Regions from separate parts of the Bradyrhizobium sp. MI1.3 genome, predicted to be linked through region 1. Evidence: predicted binding sites of a transcription regulator. Region 1 holds the regulator's gene; the other holds the start of a gene.

What was found. Region 1 encodes LexA, which represses DNA repair genes until DNA is damaged. Its sites were predicted from a motif close to TGTTCNNNNTGTGTTCNG; they were not measured.
Region 2: the regulator LexA is predicted to act here: its motif matches at 2,491-2,508, upstream of uvrA (excinuclease ABC subunit UvrA).

Annotation. Positions count from the first base shown of each region.
Region 1 covers NZ_JBVVPQ010000013.1:98,810-106,681, reverse strand. Annotated here, with positions in the region: gene AC0L3A_RS12400 (alpha-hydroxy acid oxidase) at 1-343, shown strand, start outside; gene AC0L3A_RS12395 (HAD family hydrolase) at 352-984, shown strand; gene AC0L3A_RS12390 (hypothetical protein) at 1,153-1,344, shown strand; gene AC0L3A_RS12385 (molybdopterin molybdotransferase MoeA) at 1,567-2,778, shown strand; gene lexA (transcriptional repressor LexA) at 2,955-3,656, shown strand; gene AC0L3A_RS12375 (hypothetical protein) at 4,109-4,543, shown strand; gene AC0L3A_RS12370 (ComEC/Rec2 family competence protein) at 4,681-6,960, opposite strand; gene AC0L3A_RS12365 (DUF2171 domain-containing protein) at 7,056-7,289, opposite strand; gene AC0L3A_RS12360 (YybH family protein) at 7,376-7,762, opposite strand; gene AC0L3A_RS12355 (glutamine--tRNA ligase/YqeY domain fusion protein) at 7,782-7,872, opposite strand, start outside.
Region 2 covers NZ_JBVVPQ010000004.1:176,676-184,547, forward strand. Annotated here, with positions in the region: gene AC0L3A_RS04255 (single-stranded DNA-binding protein) at 1-163, opposite strand, end outside; gene AC0L3A_RS04260 (outer membrane protein) at 623-1,405, shown strand; gene AC0L3A_RS04265 (outer membrane protein) at 1,636-2,325, shown strand; gene uvrA (excinuclease ABC subunit UvrA) at 2,604-5,585, shown strand; partial or broken gene AC0L3A_RS04275 (DinB family protein) at 5,633-6,195, shown strand; gene AC0L3A_RS04280 (HAD family hydrolase) at 6,214-6,888, shown strand; gene AC0L3A_RS04285 (YVTN family beta-propeller repeat protein) at 6,937-7,872, opposite strand, start outside.

The DNA of each region.
Region 1 (7,872 bases):
GCATGTGCTGCCCGAGATCGTCGATGCCGTGAACGGCCGCGCCAAGATCATGGTCGATGGCGGTGTCTGTCGCGGCACCGACATCGTCAAGGCGATCGCGGCGGGCGCCGACCTCGTCGGCATCGGCCGGCTGCAATGCTGGGCGCTGGCGGCGGCCGGCGAAGCCGGCGTGGCGCGCATGCTGGAGCTGCTCGAGGACGAAGTGCTGCGCTGCCTCGGCCTCTTGGGTGCGACGTCGTTCGCCGAGCTCGACAAATCCTGCCTGCACCAGGCGACCGCAACCAACGCGCCGAGTGTGTTCAGCGCGTTTCCGCTGTTCGACCACGAGCCATATCGATACTGAGTGAAAGGATGCAGGTGACATCGCTCTCTCCCGGCAGCGCGGATGCGCTCCTGTTCGATCTCGGCCGCGTAGTGCTCGATATCGATTTCTCCAAGGCAATCGCCTGCTGGGCGGGACATGCCGGCTGCAAGCCCGAAGCCATCGTCGCGCGCTATGTGCGGGACAGCGAAGCCTATCGGTTGCACGAGATGGGGAAGATCAGCGATGAGGATTATTTCGCCTCATTGCGAGCCTCGCTCGGAATCGGCATTTCGGACGCGCAGTTCCTGGAAGGCTGGAACGCGATCTTCGCCGGCGAAATGCCTGACATCGCCGAGCTGCTGCCGCGGGCAGCGAAGCAGATGCCGCTCTACGCTTTCTCCAACACCAACCGGCCGCACGTGGACCATTTCTCGAGGGAATATGCCGACCTCCTCGGCCACTTCCGAGAGCTGTATTTGTCGTCCAGCATCGGCCTGCGCAAACCGGATGCGGAGGCTTTCGACCACGTCGTTGCGGCGATCGGCGTGCCCGCCGGGCGCATCGTGTTCTTCGATGATCTTGCTGAAAACATCGAGGGAGCGCGGGCGCGCGGCTTGACGGCGGTGCATGTGACCTCGCCGCGTGACGTCGGGAACGCATTGAAGGCATTGGGCATTTGACGAGGAGTCGGTGTCGCGAAACCCACGGCGGCACCGCCCGCCGGGACCAATTTTGAGAAATTGAGGAACCCGATCACTTTGTGCATTTTTGTACAGAGTTCCGGGAACGGAATACCGCCTTCCGGACTCTTAGAGTCCGTTGGGACTTCTACGGACGGATGCATCATCGTGCTGGGCAAAACCTACCTCACCAAGCAGGCCTCTCTTCTTCTTGAATTCGCCAGGACAACTTCAGATTCGGACCTTTCCGCCAAGCTTGTGAGCAAGGCCGCCGACCTGAAATCCCAGGCCGATCCGCTGCCCGACAAAGACCAGGGAGCCAAGGCGCCCGACGTAACTCCCGGGCAGGCAGGGAGCTGATCGATGCAGCCCGGGGCGCTCGTCGTTCTCGCCTTGCCGTGATTTTCCTTGCCGTGATTTTCGTCGCTTCCATGGCCGCGCGACGCGCTTGATCCTGCCTTCCGGAACAATGTGAAGCGGCGGGATGACTGTGCCCGCTCAGCGGTTTTTGCCTCTGCGCCCGCGCTCGGCTAGAAGACGTGCGGAACATTCGCCCGAACGTGCCGAGCAGGAGTTTTCGCCGTGGCCTTGATGCCGGTTTCCGACGCGCTTGCCGCGGTGCTGGCGGGTGCAGAGCCGCTGCCGGAAGAAATGATTTCCCTCGACGAGGCCCATCATCGCGTGCTCGCGTGTGACCTCGCGGCGCGGCGCACGCAGCCGCCGCAGGCGATGTCGGCGATGGACGGCTACGCGGTGCGCGCGGCCGATGCCGCGACGATCGATTCGGAGCTCACCGTGGTCGGCGAAGTCGCGGCGGGCCGACCGTTCGCCGGGACGATCGGCGCCGGCGAGGCCGTACGGATCTTCACCGGCGGCGTCGTTCCCGGTGGCGCGGACGCCGTCGTGATCCAGGAGGACACGGTCGCCGCCGGCAAGCGGATCATGATCAAGGAAGCCGCGATCGCCGGTCGGCACATCCGCCCCGCCGGCGTCGATTTCCGCGAGGGTGACGTGCTCCTGCGCAAGGGAAGCCGTGTCACCGAGCGCGACCTCGCGCTCGCTGCCGGGATGAATCATCCGCACCTTGTCGTTTTCAGGCGTCCAAAGGTCGCGATTCTCGCCACCGGCGACGAGCTGGTGATGCCAGGCACCACGCCAGGCCACGGCCAGATCGTCTATTCCAACGGCTACGCCCTGCACGCGCTCGCCCGCAGCGAAGGCGCCGAGACGATCGACCTCGGTATTGCCGCCGATACGCTGGAGGCGACCACCGCCGGCATCCGCCGCGCCCGCGAGAGCGGCGCCGACATCCTGATCACGACCGGCGGCGCATCGGTCGGCGACCACGATCTGGTCCAGCAGGCACTGCGGGACGAAGGCATCGCGATGGCGTTCTGGAAGATCGCGATGCGGCCAGGCAAGCCGATGATGCACGGGCGACTCGGCGCAATGGGTGTGATCGGCCTGCCGGGCAATCCCGTGTCGTCCTACGTGTGCGCTTTCCTGTTCATGGTGCCGCTGATTCGCGCCCTGTCGGGCCGTTCAGTGATTCACCATCGCCGCGAACGCGCCGTGCTCGGCCGCGGCGTCGGCGCCAACGACCAGCGCGAGGACTATCTGCGCGCGCATCTGGAGGAGCGTGACGATGGCACACGCGTCGTTCTTCCCGTCAATCATCAGGACTCTTCGCTGCTTGCGAATCTCGCTGCAGCACAGGTACTTCTCGTGCGCGCACCATTCGCGCCGAAGGCCGAAGCCGGCACGGCTTGCGAAGTGTTGCGGCTCCCCGTCTGAGCACCCCCGCAACGCGCGTTCTGCGAACTTTGCTCTGTTCACGGTAAATTAAGCAGTTGCGGAACATGTATCGAACATATAGTGTCCGTTCATGATTTGTTTCGAGCATGTAGCGGCTTATTGCCGAATTCTGCGTCTCGGAATCGGACGACATCAACCGGGGGACTTTGGTCGAGATGTTAACGCGCAAACAATACGAGCTTCTGCGGTTCATCAGTGAACGTCTGAAGGAAAGCGGCGTGCCGCCCTCCTTCGACGAGATGAAGGATGCGCTCGATCTGCGCTCGAAGTCGGGCATCCATCGCCTGATCACGGCGCTCGAGGAGCGTGGCTTCATCCGACGCCTGCCCAACCGCGCCCGTGCGATTGAAGTCATCAAGCTGCCGGAGCTCCAGGCAGCCGCCGGCAGCCGCCGCGGCTTCACCCCCAGCGTCATCGAGGGCAATCTCGGCAAGGTGCGTGCGGGCTCCAGCCTGCCCGCGGACGAGGGCGAACGCCCCGTGGCGGTACCGGTGATGGGCCGCATCGCCGCCGGCACGCCGATCGAGGCGTTGCAGACACGCAGCCACACCATCAGCGTACCGCCCGACATGCTCGGCTCGGGCGAACATTACGCGCTGGAAGTGCGCGGTGATTCCATGGTTGATGCCGGCATCCTTGACGGCGACATGGCGCTGATTCAGCGCAACGAGAGCGCCGATACCGGCGACATCGTGGTGGCGCTGATCGACGACGAGGAAGCGACGCTGAAGCGCTTCCGCCGTCGCGGCGCCTCGATCGCGCTCGAGCCCGCCAACGCTGCCTATGAGGTCCGCATCCTGCCGCCCAATCGGGTGAAGATTCAGGGCAAGCTGATCGGGCTTTACCGGAAGTACTGATACCGGACGTACTTGATACCTGGAGAAGTTGGCGCCTCGCGCGCTTCCGATCGGCATCGCCGGTCAGAGATTGGAGCGGATCATCGTCCGCTCCGGCTGGATAGTCTTTCTGGTTCTGCACAGACTATCCGGCCCCTCCTCCGGCGCTGGCTACTCGCGACGCCCAAGAAGCAGCACCGAAACAGCACCGCTTCGCGGCTCGAGTGTGCGAGGAAACAGCGACGAGCGATCGAGGTCGTTGCACCAGCCGGCAATATTCGCGCATGCGCCTCCCGAATGCATCGCAACTCTCTTTGTTCCTATTGAATTCGGGAAAGATAATGTGATCGCGGCTTGCGGAAACCAGCCGCAGATTTGCCCACAACCGAGCAGAGCTTTCGTGCTTCAACTCTGATAGAGGCCTGCGCCTCGATAAGAGACGCGGGTTGCTATCCCAGCATGAGGAGCACCCGATGTGTGACTACAGCCTGCATGCCGTCGCGTCGCGCCCCGCCGAAGTCGGCGAGACGATCGTCACGACAAATTTCCGCGGCACCTCGACGCGCGGCTTCGCCTCCGCAGCCGATCCGTCTGTTGCCGTCTGCCTGCTGCCGGGAACGGAGCTCGCCTTCGCAGACGACGTCCGCTACGACAATCGCTGGATCTGGACGCGGACCATCAATTCCCGCGTGGGCAAGTTCGGCAAGATCGATCCGCACGTTCCCGACCGCCATCATGACGCGATCGAATTCCCCGACGGCAAATTTGTGCTGGTGACGCAGCTCGTCGAAGGCCAGCGCGCGACCGTGCTGCAACTGCCTGTGACCCAGTCGGTCATCGAGCGCGAGCACAAGGCGCAGATCATCGCCGACAGGCAGCCGACCGTCACGCACCTGCCGATCGGCTGAAACAGCCGCCCTCCGGCTACGAGGTCGGAGGTCAGGATTGAATTGCCATCGCCGGCCGTGGCCGGCGAGATGGTGTGGTTTGCGCCAGCGAATCCGAGCGGACGCACCGACCCGCTGCGTTGCTCCGCACCATCAGATCAATCGTCGGCCTGCAAGTCGGTCTCCGCCGGCGTTGCGTCCTTGATGCGGGGCGCGGTCGCCTTCGGCGCAAGGCTGCCGTCGAAATCACCCTCGCCGGCGCCGGCCGGCAACCAGGGGCGGCTCGTGCCTCTCGCCCTCACCGCCTGAACCACAAATCCGTCACCACGCTGCGTCAGCGCCAGTGCGCTCTGGCTGGCGAGCCGCTGCCGATCGACCACCATCGCCGCGCAATCGGGCGGCGCGGGACGCGTCGTCACCACCAGCGCGGCCCGACTGCAATCGTCGGCGAGAGCGTCGACCCGCAGTGCCAGCGCGACCAGCCTCCCGTCGATCAGTGGCGTCACGCAGCCGGATTCGTCACAGGACACGCCATCAGCCAGCGAGGCTCTGCCGGCATCGCGCGGATCGGCGTCGGCAGCGAGCCATTCCTTGAGCAGAAAGCTGTCCTTGCTGGTCCTGATCAGGTGCAGATATCCGTCCTTGCCCCGCACGGCGACGCTCGCGCCATCCCCGGCGATCAGGATGTCGGGCTGCCGCGCCGACAGTCCCCAGAGGATCGCTGCCAGCAGCACCAAGGCGCCGGACCAGCGCAGCGGCGTCCGCAACAAGCCCAGCACGATGATTCCCAGGCTCGCCGCGATCAGCGGCCCGATCCCGAACGCCGCGATGCGGCCGACGGCACCCGGCAATGCTGCGACCCAGCGCGAGACCGCGACCATCCAGTCGATGCCGATCCCCATCAGCCACCAGAACACGCTGTCCAGCCCGAACGGTGCAGCAAGCAGCCCCAACAGCCCCGCCGGCATCACCAGCGCCGAGACCACCGGCATCGCGCCGAGATTGGCCAGCACGCCGAACGGCGTGACACGGTGGAAGTGGAAAGCGGCGTAGGGTGTGGTCGCAAGTCCCGCAATCAGCGAAGCCATGAACAGCATCGCGATCTCGCGGCCGCCCCACATCGCAATGCGTGCAGTCGCCGAATGGTCCGGCGAGGCAAACAAATTCGGCATGCCGATCTGCACCAGCGCCACCAGCCCGAGCGTTGCTGCAAACGACATCTGGAAGCTCGGATGCACCAGCGCTTCCGGCGCGACCGCGAGCACGATCAGCGCGGCGACAGCAAGCGTGCGGAAGGTGATGGCGCGGCGATCGACCATCACCGCGATCAGCACTACCGCGGTCATGAAGAACGACCTTTGCGTCGCGACCTCCGCACCTGACAGCAGCAGGTAGAACGCAGCGGCGACCAGCGCGGCGGCGGCCGACCATTTCTTGATGGCAAAGCCGGCCGCCAGTCCGGGGATCAGAGCGAGCAGCGCGCGCACCGCGAAGAACACGACACCGGCCACCACGGCCATGTGATAACCGGAGATCGAGAGCACGTGGCCGAGGCCGGAGATGAACATCGCGTCGTTGACGGGCGTGGTGATCGCATCGCGCCGCCCGGTGAGCAGCGCGGTCGCGATCGCCCGGTTGTCGCCGTCGAGCGTCGCCCGGATGCGGGCATCGATCGCATCGCGCAGGCCTTGCATGAAGGCCGCGTAACGCAGCCGCAAGCCGGCGGTCTCAGGCGGCGCCGCCACCGTGATTGCGCCCATCGCGAAGCCGGAGGCGCCGATGCCCTGGAAGAACATGTCACGCGAAAAGTCGTAGCTGCCGGGCCGCACCGGCGCGAGCGGCGGCATCAGCCGCGCCTTCAGCTGAACGAAATTGCCGACCTCCGGCGCCGTGCCCTTGCGGACCGACAGGCGCACGCGCTCGAGCCTGACGTCGCTGCGCTGCGCCTCCATCGCGGTGACGCGCAGCACGAACCTGTCGGTACGCTCGCGGATGTCGCGGGCTTCGACGAAGCCCGACAACGATACCGAATAGAGCGACTTTGCCAGCACCGGGTGAGCGATGCGCGCCGTCTTCCAGGTCGCCACGGCAAAACCGGCCGCGACCGCCGCGATCATGATGGCCGGGGCGAACAGCCGGCTCCGCCGCAACAGAGCCGCGCCAAGCAGGAGCGCGATGGCGGTCGTGGCGACGATCCACAGCACCGGCTCGTGATCGGCGGAAAAATAAAGCGCGATGCCGCAGCCAAACGCTACGGGCACCCACGGCAACAGCCGCCCGGCGCCAGCCTCGGCGCGTAGCCAGGCGCGGACGGTCTCGGCCAGCGATGTCCAGAGGTCGAGGCCTGCAGGCGCGAGGCCGCCAGCGGACGCGGCGCGGCCCGCGGGCCACGTCCCCGCAATCCCCTGCGACCGTACTGGCCGGCCCGGCTCCGCCATTCCCTGCACTCGGTGATACGCAACGAAGGCCGAAGCTACCGGAACGTGCAGGCGGGCGGATAGCGGTACGGATCAGGAACGAAAGGGCGCGCCCCCTACTTTTCCTCTTCCATCGTCACCGCGACATCCGCCTTGGCCGACAGCCGGACCTTGTTGCCCTCGATGTCCGCGACGAGGCCCTTGTCGATGAAGTGATGATGCCCCTTGTGGCTGCCCTCGCCGCTGTCCTTCTTGGTCAGCTTGATGCGATTGCCTTCGACCTTGTCAACGGTGCCGATATGGACGCCGTCGGCGCCGATGACTTCCATATGCTCTGCGATGTTCTGCATGGTGGGTTCCTTGTTGGACCCACCCCAACGCGCGGGATGCACGTTCGTTCTCTCACGAGAATGACGAAGCCGTGTCCCCGCGCTCGTCAGATCAGCGGCGCCTGCGACGAAGCATGGTGATTGACGATCTTCCAGTCGCCGTCCTCGCGCACGATGACCCAGCTCATCTTGACCGAGAAATCGGGGCTTTCGCCGGCGAGATCGAACGAGATGGTTGCGGCCATGTTGATGAGGTCAGGACCTGCCTGCACCGCCCTCACGTCGGAGAACACAGCGCTCGCCTTGCGCCAGCGCGGCAGGCCGTTGAAATAGTCTGCGACGCCATCCCTGCCCCGATAGAGCTTTGGGTTGGAGCCGAAGAAGAAGGCGTTCTTCGAATACAGAGACGAGAGTGCCGCGGCGTCGAGCGTTGCGAAGCCGGCGCGCCATTTGGCGATGATGGCGGAAACGATCGCGTCGGCTTCGTCGCTCATTGTGGTCTCGCAGCCCTTTTCAGCCCTTCGCGACTTCCTTCGCGAACGTGTCGCGCAGACCAATGGTCCTGGAAAATACCGGCTTGCCGGGTGTCGAGTCGTTGTCGCGC
Region 2 (7,872 bases), on a different contig from region 1:
GCCACTCGGTCTTTTCCTTGCGCTCGCCGGTCGCCTTGTCGCGCCAGGTCTCCGAGGTGGCGACGCTCAGATTGGCGATCGGCCGCCCGTCCTGGGTGCGGCGGATTTCAGGATCCTTGCCGAGATTTCCAACCAGAATGACCTTGTTGACGCTTCCCGCCATCTCCGCTCTCCGCTCCGAATGCCACTGAATTCAAGAAGGCCGGTCCGCTCCCCGCGTTCCGCCGTGCCTGTTGAGGCGACCCTATACGCTCGCCGAACGCCTGCGGACGACGATCAGTCCGTCGCCCCTCCGGTTATCCCCACATATAGCATCGACCTCCGGCTTGTTCCAGATTTGTTCTTGGCGAACTTCCGCATCGAATATGTGGCGTCGATCGGCCAATGTACTGCGGGAAGGCACGCGTCGATTGGAACCTTTGTAGGTTCCCAAAAGCGAAGGAAAGAACTTAACATTCAGCAAGTTGTGGGTCCTCGCACGGCCCCGTTCTTGTTGCATTTCGGAGACGGACTTTGCCGCTCCGTAGAGCTACGGTTTCCTCGGACTTAAATCATATGGGCCCTCGTGCCTGATCAACCGCTTCGGGGAAGAAAGAAGCGGACGAACCTGGGGAGACTGGCAATGAATAAGCTTCTTATTGGTGCAATCAGTGCAGTGGCGATGGGCCTGTCGGCTCCCGCGAGCGCGGCGGATCTTGCCGCGCGTCCCTACACCAAGGCTCCGGCGCCGGCGATTGCCACCATCTACGATTGGAGCGGCTTCTACATCGGCATCAACGGCGGCGGTGGCTCGAGCCACACGTGCTGGGACTTCGTCACGCCCGCGACCGGCGTTTTGGTCGGGGAAGGCTGCCATAACGCGGTCGGCGGCACGGTCGGTGGCCAGATCGGCTATCGCTGGCAGTCCACCAATTGGGTGTTCGGCCTCGAAGGCCAAGGCAACTGGGCCGATTTCCGGGGCGACAACGTGAGCACACTTTTCCCCGGCACCGCCCTGGTCACGGGTGATCGCAACCGTTCCCGCATCGACTCTTTCGGGCTCATCACCGGTCAGATCGGTTACGCCTGGAACAACGTGCTGCTTTACGTGAAGGGCGGCGCCGCCGTCGTCGGCGACAAATACGACATCTACGCTGCTGCGGGCACGCCCGGCGCGGGCGCGCTGCTGGCCTCGGCGCGGGAGACTCGCTGGGGTGGCACGGTCGGGGCCGGTCTGGAGTTCGGCTTCGCTCCCAACTGGTCGCTGGGCTTTGAATACGACCACATCTTCCTTGGCGATCGCACGATCGGCTTCACAACGCCCGCGGGTGCGGTTTTCGGCAGCGACCGGATTCGCCAGGACGTCGACATGGGCCTCGTCCGCTTGAACTATCGCTGGGGCGGTCCGGTCATCGCGAGGTACTGATCGAACTGACATCCATCACAGCAAGGCCGGCCTCGCGCCGGCCTTTTTCGTTGCTGTTCCCATGGGGACCAAAGGTCAGTAATCGCACCATTTTTAGGCCGCTGTGGCTTTCCAGTGACACAACTTGCGGCTTCAATGGTGTAAGTACGGCCTCAGTTGGGCAAATGAGTCCGATGCCCTTCCCTATCGTGGAAGGCAAAATCAGAAACTGGGACTGGGATTAGTTGAAAATGAAAAAGGTTTTGTTGGCTTCGGCCTGTTTGTTCGCACTCGCTGCCCCGGCTTCGGCCGCTGATCTGGCGGCGCGCCCCTACACCAAGGCTCCGGTGGCCATGGCTTCGGTCTACAACTGGACCGGCTTCTACCTCGGTATCGTCGGTGGCGGCGCCTGGGAAAATTCCTCGACCGACCCGAAGATGAAGGGCGGCTTCGTCGGCGGTACTGCCGGCTACAACTGGCAGACCGGCAATGTCGTGTTCGGCATCGAGGCCGATGGTTCCTGGGCTGACGTCAGCGCCTCGGTCACCGGCCCCGTTGCCGTCCCCGGCTTCGGCCTCGTCAGCACCACCCTCAGCTCGAAGACCGATGCGATGGGCACCGTGCGCGGCCGCATCGGCTACGCCGTCAACAACGTCCTGTTCTACGGCACCGGTGGTTACGCCTGGATCGACAACAAGCTCAGCATCAGCGCGCTCGGCGTGACCGCTTCCGACAGCAAGTGGCACTCCGGCTGGACCGTCGGTGCGGGCGTCGAAGCGTTCTTCGCTCCGCAGTGGTCGGTCAAGGGCGAGTACCTCTTTCGCAGCCTCGGCGGCGAGACCTACTTCTCGGGCGCCCTGCCCACCGGCACGCTCGAGTTTCACACCGTGCAGGTCGGCGTGAACTATCACTTCGGGGGCCCGATCGTCGCGAAGTACTGATCTTCGCTATCGACGCCATCGTGTTACGAAAGGCCGGCCTCGCGCCGGCCTTTTTGTTTGAACGGGACCGGTCACGCGCAGTTCCGCAAGCCGTGCTCCTGCCAGATGCCGCCAGCGCGCCAACAATCCGTTGACGATTCGCAAACGCCACTGGAAATCCGTCCCTGTTCTTCCTACGTTCGCTTACTTACCCATCGGCGCCGATCCCGGTTCCGGGCGATGCGCGCCTTTCAAGTTGGCGCGATCGCGCGCTTTTGGATTCCCTGAGGACCACCAGGATGGATGAAGTGATCAAGGCGAAGCGCCAACAACAGAACGCGGGAGCACACCTGCGCGCGATTACGATCCGTGGCGCGCGCGAGCACAACCTCAAGAACGTCGATGTCGAAATTCCGCGCGACAAGCTCGTCGTGTTCACGGGGCTGTCAGGCTCCGGCAAATCCTCCCTCGCGTTCGACACCATCTATGCCGAGGGCCAGCGCCGCTACGTCGAATCGCTATCGGCTTATGCCCGCCAGTTCCTGGAGATGATGCAGAAGCCCGACGTCGACCAGATCGACGGCCTGTCGCCGGCGATCTCGATCGAGCAGAAGACGACATCGAAAAACCCGCGCTCCACCGTCGGCACGGTGACCGAAATCTACGACTATATGCGCCTGCTGTGGGCGCGCGTCGGCGTGCCCTATTCGCCCGCCACCGGCCTGCCGATCGAGAGCCAGACCGTCTCGCAGATGGTCGACCGCGTGCTGGCGCTGCCGGAGGGCTCCCGGCTCTATCTGCTCGCGCCGGTCGTGCGCGGCCGCAAGGGCGAGTACCGCAAAGAGCTCGCCGAATGGCTCAAGAAGGGCTTTCAGCGCGTCAAGATCGACAGCGCCTTCCATGAGCTCGCGGAAGCCCCTGTGCTCGACAAGAAATTCCCGCACGACATCGACGTCGTCGTCGACCGCATCGTGGTGCGCCCCGACATCGGCCAACGCCTCGCCGAAAGCTTCGAGACCGCGCTGAAGCTCGCCGAGGGCCTCGCCGTCATCGAATTCGCGGACGCGCCGGCTGCGACAGCACCCGCGGAAGAGAAAAAGAAGACCGCAAAGATCCACGACAAGAGCGGACCCGAGCGTATGCTGTTCTCGGAAAAGTTCGCCTGTCCGGTCTCCGGCTTCACCATCCCCGAGATCGAGCCCCGGCTGTTCTCGTTCAACAATCCCTATGGCGCCTGCCCCGCCTGCGGTGGCCTCGGCGTCGAGCAGCATGTCGACGAGGACCTCGTCATCCCCGACAAGGAGCTCGCCATCGGCAAGGGCGCGATCGCGCCCTGGGCCAAGTCCTCGTCGCCCTATTACATTCAGACGCTGACGGCGCTCGGCAAGCATTACAAGTTCACGCTGACCACCAAATGGAAGGATCTGCCCAAGAAGACGCAGAACGCGATCCTGCATGGCTCCGGAGAGGACGAGATCAAGTTCTCCTACGAGGACGGCGTCCGCTCCTACGACACCAAGAAGCCGTTCGAGGGCGTCATCACCAACATCAACCGCCGCTATCGCGAGACCGAGAGCGAGTGGGCGCGCGAGGAGCTCGCGAAGTATTTCCACGACGTGCCCTGCGAGGCGTGCCACGGCTTTCGGCTCAAGCCCGAGGCGCTCTGCGTCAAGATCGGCGGCAAGCATATCGGCGACATCTCCGAGATGTCGGTGAAGGGCGCCGGCGCGTGGTTCGAGACCGTGCCGGATGCGCTGAACACCCAGCAGAACGAGATCGCCGGCCGCATCCTCAAGGAGATCCGCGAGCGCCTCACCTTCCTGCTCGACGTCGGCCTCAACTACCTCACGCTCTCCCGCTCCTCCGGCACGCTCTCCGGCGGCGAGAGCCAGCGCATCCGCTTGGCTTCGCAGATCGGCTCGGGGCTAACAGGCGTGCTCTATGTGCTGGACGAGCCCTCGATCGGCCTGCACCAGCGCGACAACGCGCGCCTGCTCGATACCCTCAAGAGACTTCGTGACCTCGGCAACACCGTGATCGTGGTCGAGCATGACGAGGACGCGATCCTGCTCGCCGACCACGTCCTCGACATCGGCCCCGGTGCCGGCATGCATGGCGGCAACATCATCGCCGAAGGCACGCCCGCCGAGATCATGCGCAACCCGAATTCGCTGACCGGCAAATATCTCACGGGCGAGCTCGAGGTCGAGGTGCCGGAGCGGCGTCCGCCGAACCATCGTCGCACCATCAAGGTGGTCAACGCGCGCGGCAATAACCTCAAGAACGTCACGGCCGAAATTCCGCTCGGCCTGTTCACCTGCGTCACCGGCGTCTCCGGCGGCGGCAAGTCGACGCTGCTGATCGACACGCTCTACAAGGCGATCGCCCGCAAGCTGAACAACGCCAGCGAGGGCGCAGCGCCGCACGACCGCATCGAAGGTCTCGAGCACATCGACAAGATCATCGACATCGACCAGTCGCCGATCGGCCGCACGCCACGTTCCAACCCCGCGACCTACACCGGCGCCTTCACGCCGATCCGCGAATGGTTCGCCGGCCTGCCCGAGTCGAAGGCGCGCGGCTACGAACCCGGCCGCTTCTCCTTCAACGTCAAGGGCGGCCGCTGCGAGGCCTGCCAGGGCGACGGCGTCATCAAGATCGAGATGCACTTTCTGCCCGACGTCTACGTCACCTGCGACGTCTGCAAGGGCAAGCGCTACAACCGCGAGACGTTGGAGGTCCTGTTCAAGGGCAAGAGCATCGCCGACGTGCTCGACATGACCGTCGAGGAAGCCGCCGAGTTCTTCAAGGCGGTGCCACGCGTGCGCGAGACGTTCCAGACGCTGCATCGCGTCGGCCTCGACTACATCCATGTCGGCCAGCAGGCCACGACGCTGTCCGGCGGCGAAGCCCAGCGCGTCAAGCTCGCCAAGGAGCTGTCAAAGCGCGCCACCGGCCGCACGCTCTACATCCTGGACGAGCCGACCACCGGCCTGCATTTCCACGACGTCAAGAAGCTCCTGGAGGTGCTGCACGAGCTGGTCGCGCAGGGCAACACGGTCGTCGTCATCGAGCACAATCTCGAAGTCATCAAGACCGCCGACTGGGTCATCGACCTCGGCCCCGAAGGCGGCGACGGCGGCGGCGAGATCGTCGCCTGGGGCCCCCCGGAAGACATCGCGAAAGCGCCGCGGAGCTACACGGGGAAGTTTTTAGCACCGGTGCTGGCGAAGGCGCGGAAGCCGAAGCGGAGACGCGCGGCGAGCGAGGCGGCGGAGTAGGTTACGCAGCGGGAGCGTGCCGACACATTGTCTGAGGGAGGTCGCTTTTGCCTGCAGGACTTCTGCAAACCTATCGTGCGTTCGCCCACAATAATGCTTGGGCGAACCACCGGCTGCTCACTGCTTGCGCCGCGCTGTCTCAGGCTGACTTCGAAGCCGCACGAACCGGCTTCTTTCCAAGCCTGCAGCGCACGCTCAACCACATCCATGTCATAGACCTCTTCTATGTCGATGCGCTGGAGGGCGGATGGCTGGGACCGGCGGCTTGGAAGAACCAGGTGCCCCACCTTTCACTTGCCGCGCTGAAGCCCGAGCAAGCCGCGATCGACAAGCGCTTGATTGCCGTCTGCGATGGACTGACGCCCGAGCTTCTCGACGGTCTCGTGCGGATCAACCGCGACACCCGCGTGCAGATCGAACGTCGCGACCGGCTGCTCATGCATCTGTTCCAGCATCAAATTCATCATCGCGGACAAGCCCACGCGATGCTGTCCGAAACGCACGTTACCCCGCCCAGCTAGACGAGTTCTTCGCCGAGGGAGAGGCGCCGCTCAGGGCCACCGAATTCGACCAACTCGGATGGACCGAGGAAGCGGTGTGGAAAGCCTAGCGGTGTAGCTTCGTCTCCATGCCCTACTCCCTCGCCATCTTCGATCTCGACGGCACGCTGGCTGACAGCTTCCCGTGGTTCCTGCGCACCATCAACGACGTCGCCGACCGCTTCGGCTTCCGCCGCGTCGCCGATGAGGATGTCGAGGGGCTGCGGCATGCTTCGTCGCGCGAGATTCTCAGCCAGCTCGAGGTGCCCTTGTGGAAGCTGCCGGCGATCGCGCGGCATGCGCGGCGGCTGAAGGCTGAGGCGGCCGCCGAGATTTCGCTGTTTTCGGGCGTCGAGACGATGCTGAAAACACTGGCCGGTAACGGCGTGCAGCTCGCACTGGTGACATCGGACAGCGAAGCGAATGCGCGCGAAAAACTCGGCGAGGCCGCCGCGCTGTTCGCGCATTTCGACTGCGCCGCGTCGATCTTTGGCAAGCCTTCGAAATTCCGACGGGTCATCCGCCGCGCCGGCGTGGAGCCGGGCAAGGTCATCGCGATCGGCGACGAGGTGCGCGATATCGAGGCGGCGCGGGCCGTGGGGATCGCCTGCGGCGCGGTGGGCTGGGGTTATGCGGCGCCGGCGGCGCTGCGGGCGCAGGCGCCGGATCACATGTTTGAGCAGATGGATGAGATTGTATGGACGCTGTGCCCCGGTGCAGTAGCCCGGATGAGCGAAGCGATATCCGGGAACGGCGGTGGATGAGGAGAGCCTGTCCCGCAAGTCGCTCCGCTCATGCGGGCTACGACGCCCCTACTCCGTCCTGCGCAAAAACGCCCCGAACGCGCGCGGGCCGTCGCCGGTCTTGACTTCGCCGATCACCTTTAGCTCGACCGCGTCGATGATGTCGAGCGTGTTGCTCTCCCAGCAGGCGACGATGATGCGCTTGCCGTCGGCGGTCGCGGCGATGCCTTCGGGATAATCGCCGACATTGATGCGTTTGATCGGCTTCAAGGTCGCCAGATCGAACACGCTGACAGTGCCGCCATATTGGTCGGTGACGAAGCCGCGGCCCTGCGCCAGCGCCACCGCATAGGGGCGCATCCCGACCGGCACGCGGCCGGTCTCGGACCCAGCGGCGATGTCGATCACGGAGACGTCGTTGGAGCCGACATTGGCGGTGTAGGCCCGCTTGCCTTCGGCATCGATGGTGACGCCGAACGGACGGGTGCCGACCTTGATGGTCGCCTTGCGCTGGCGGGTCGCGATGTCCACCACCGAGACGCTGTCGTCGTCGCGGTCGGCCGAGAGCAGCAGCTTGCCGTCTGGCGTCACTGCGAGCCCCGACGGCGAGGCGCCGACCGCGATGCTGGCCGTGACGCTGCGGCTCGCAGCGTCGATCACCCGCACGGCGGCTGCGTACCAGTCCGCGACATAGACGGTGCGGCCATCCGGCGCGACGGCAATGCCAAGCGGCCCGCCGCCGACCTCGATCCGCCCTGCAATCTGCCGCGTTGCTGCGTCCACCACCGTTACGGCCTTGGCGTCCGGGCTCGTGACATAGGCAAAGCGCCCGTCCGCGCTAACGGCCACGCCCGCCGGCTTGCCGCCGATCGGGATGGTCGCGACGCTGCGCGCGGTGGCGAGGTCCACCACCATCAAATCGTCGCTGAGCTGGTTGGTCACGAACGCCTCGTCGGCGCACGCGCTGCCGAGAGCGGCACGGTAAAGGCTGGCAGCGAGCGCCGC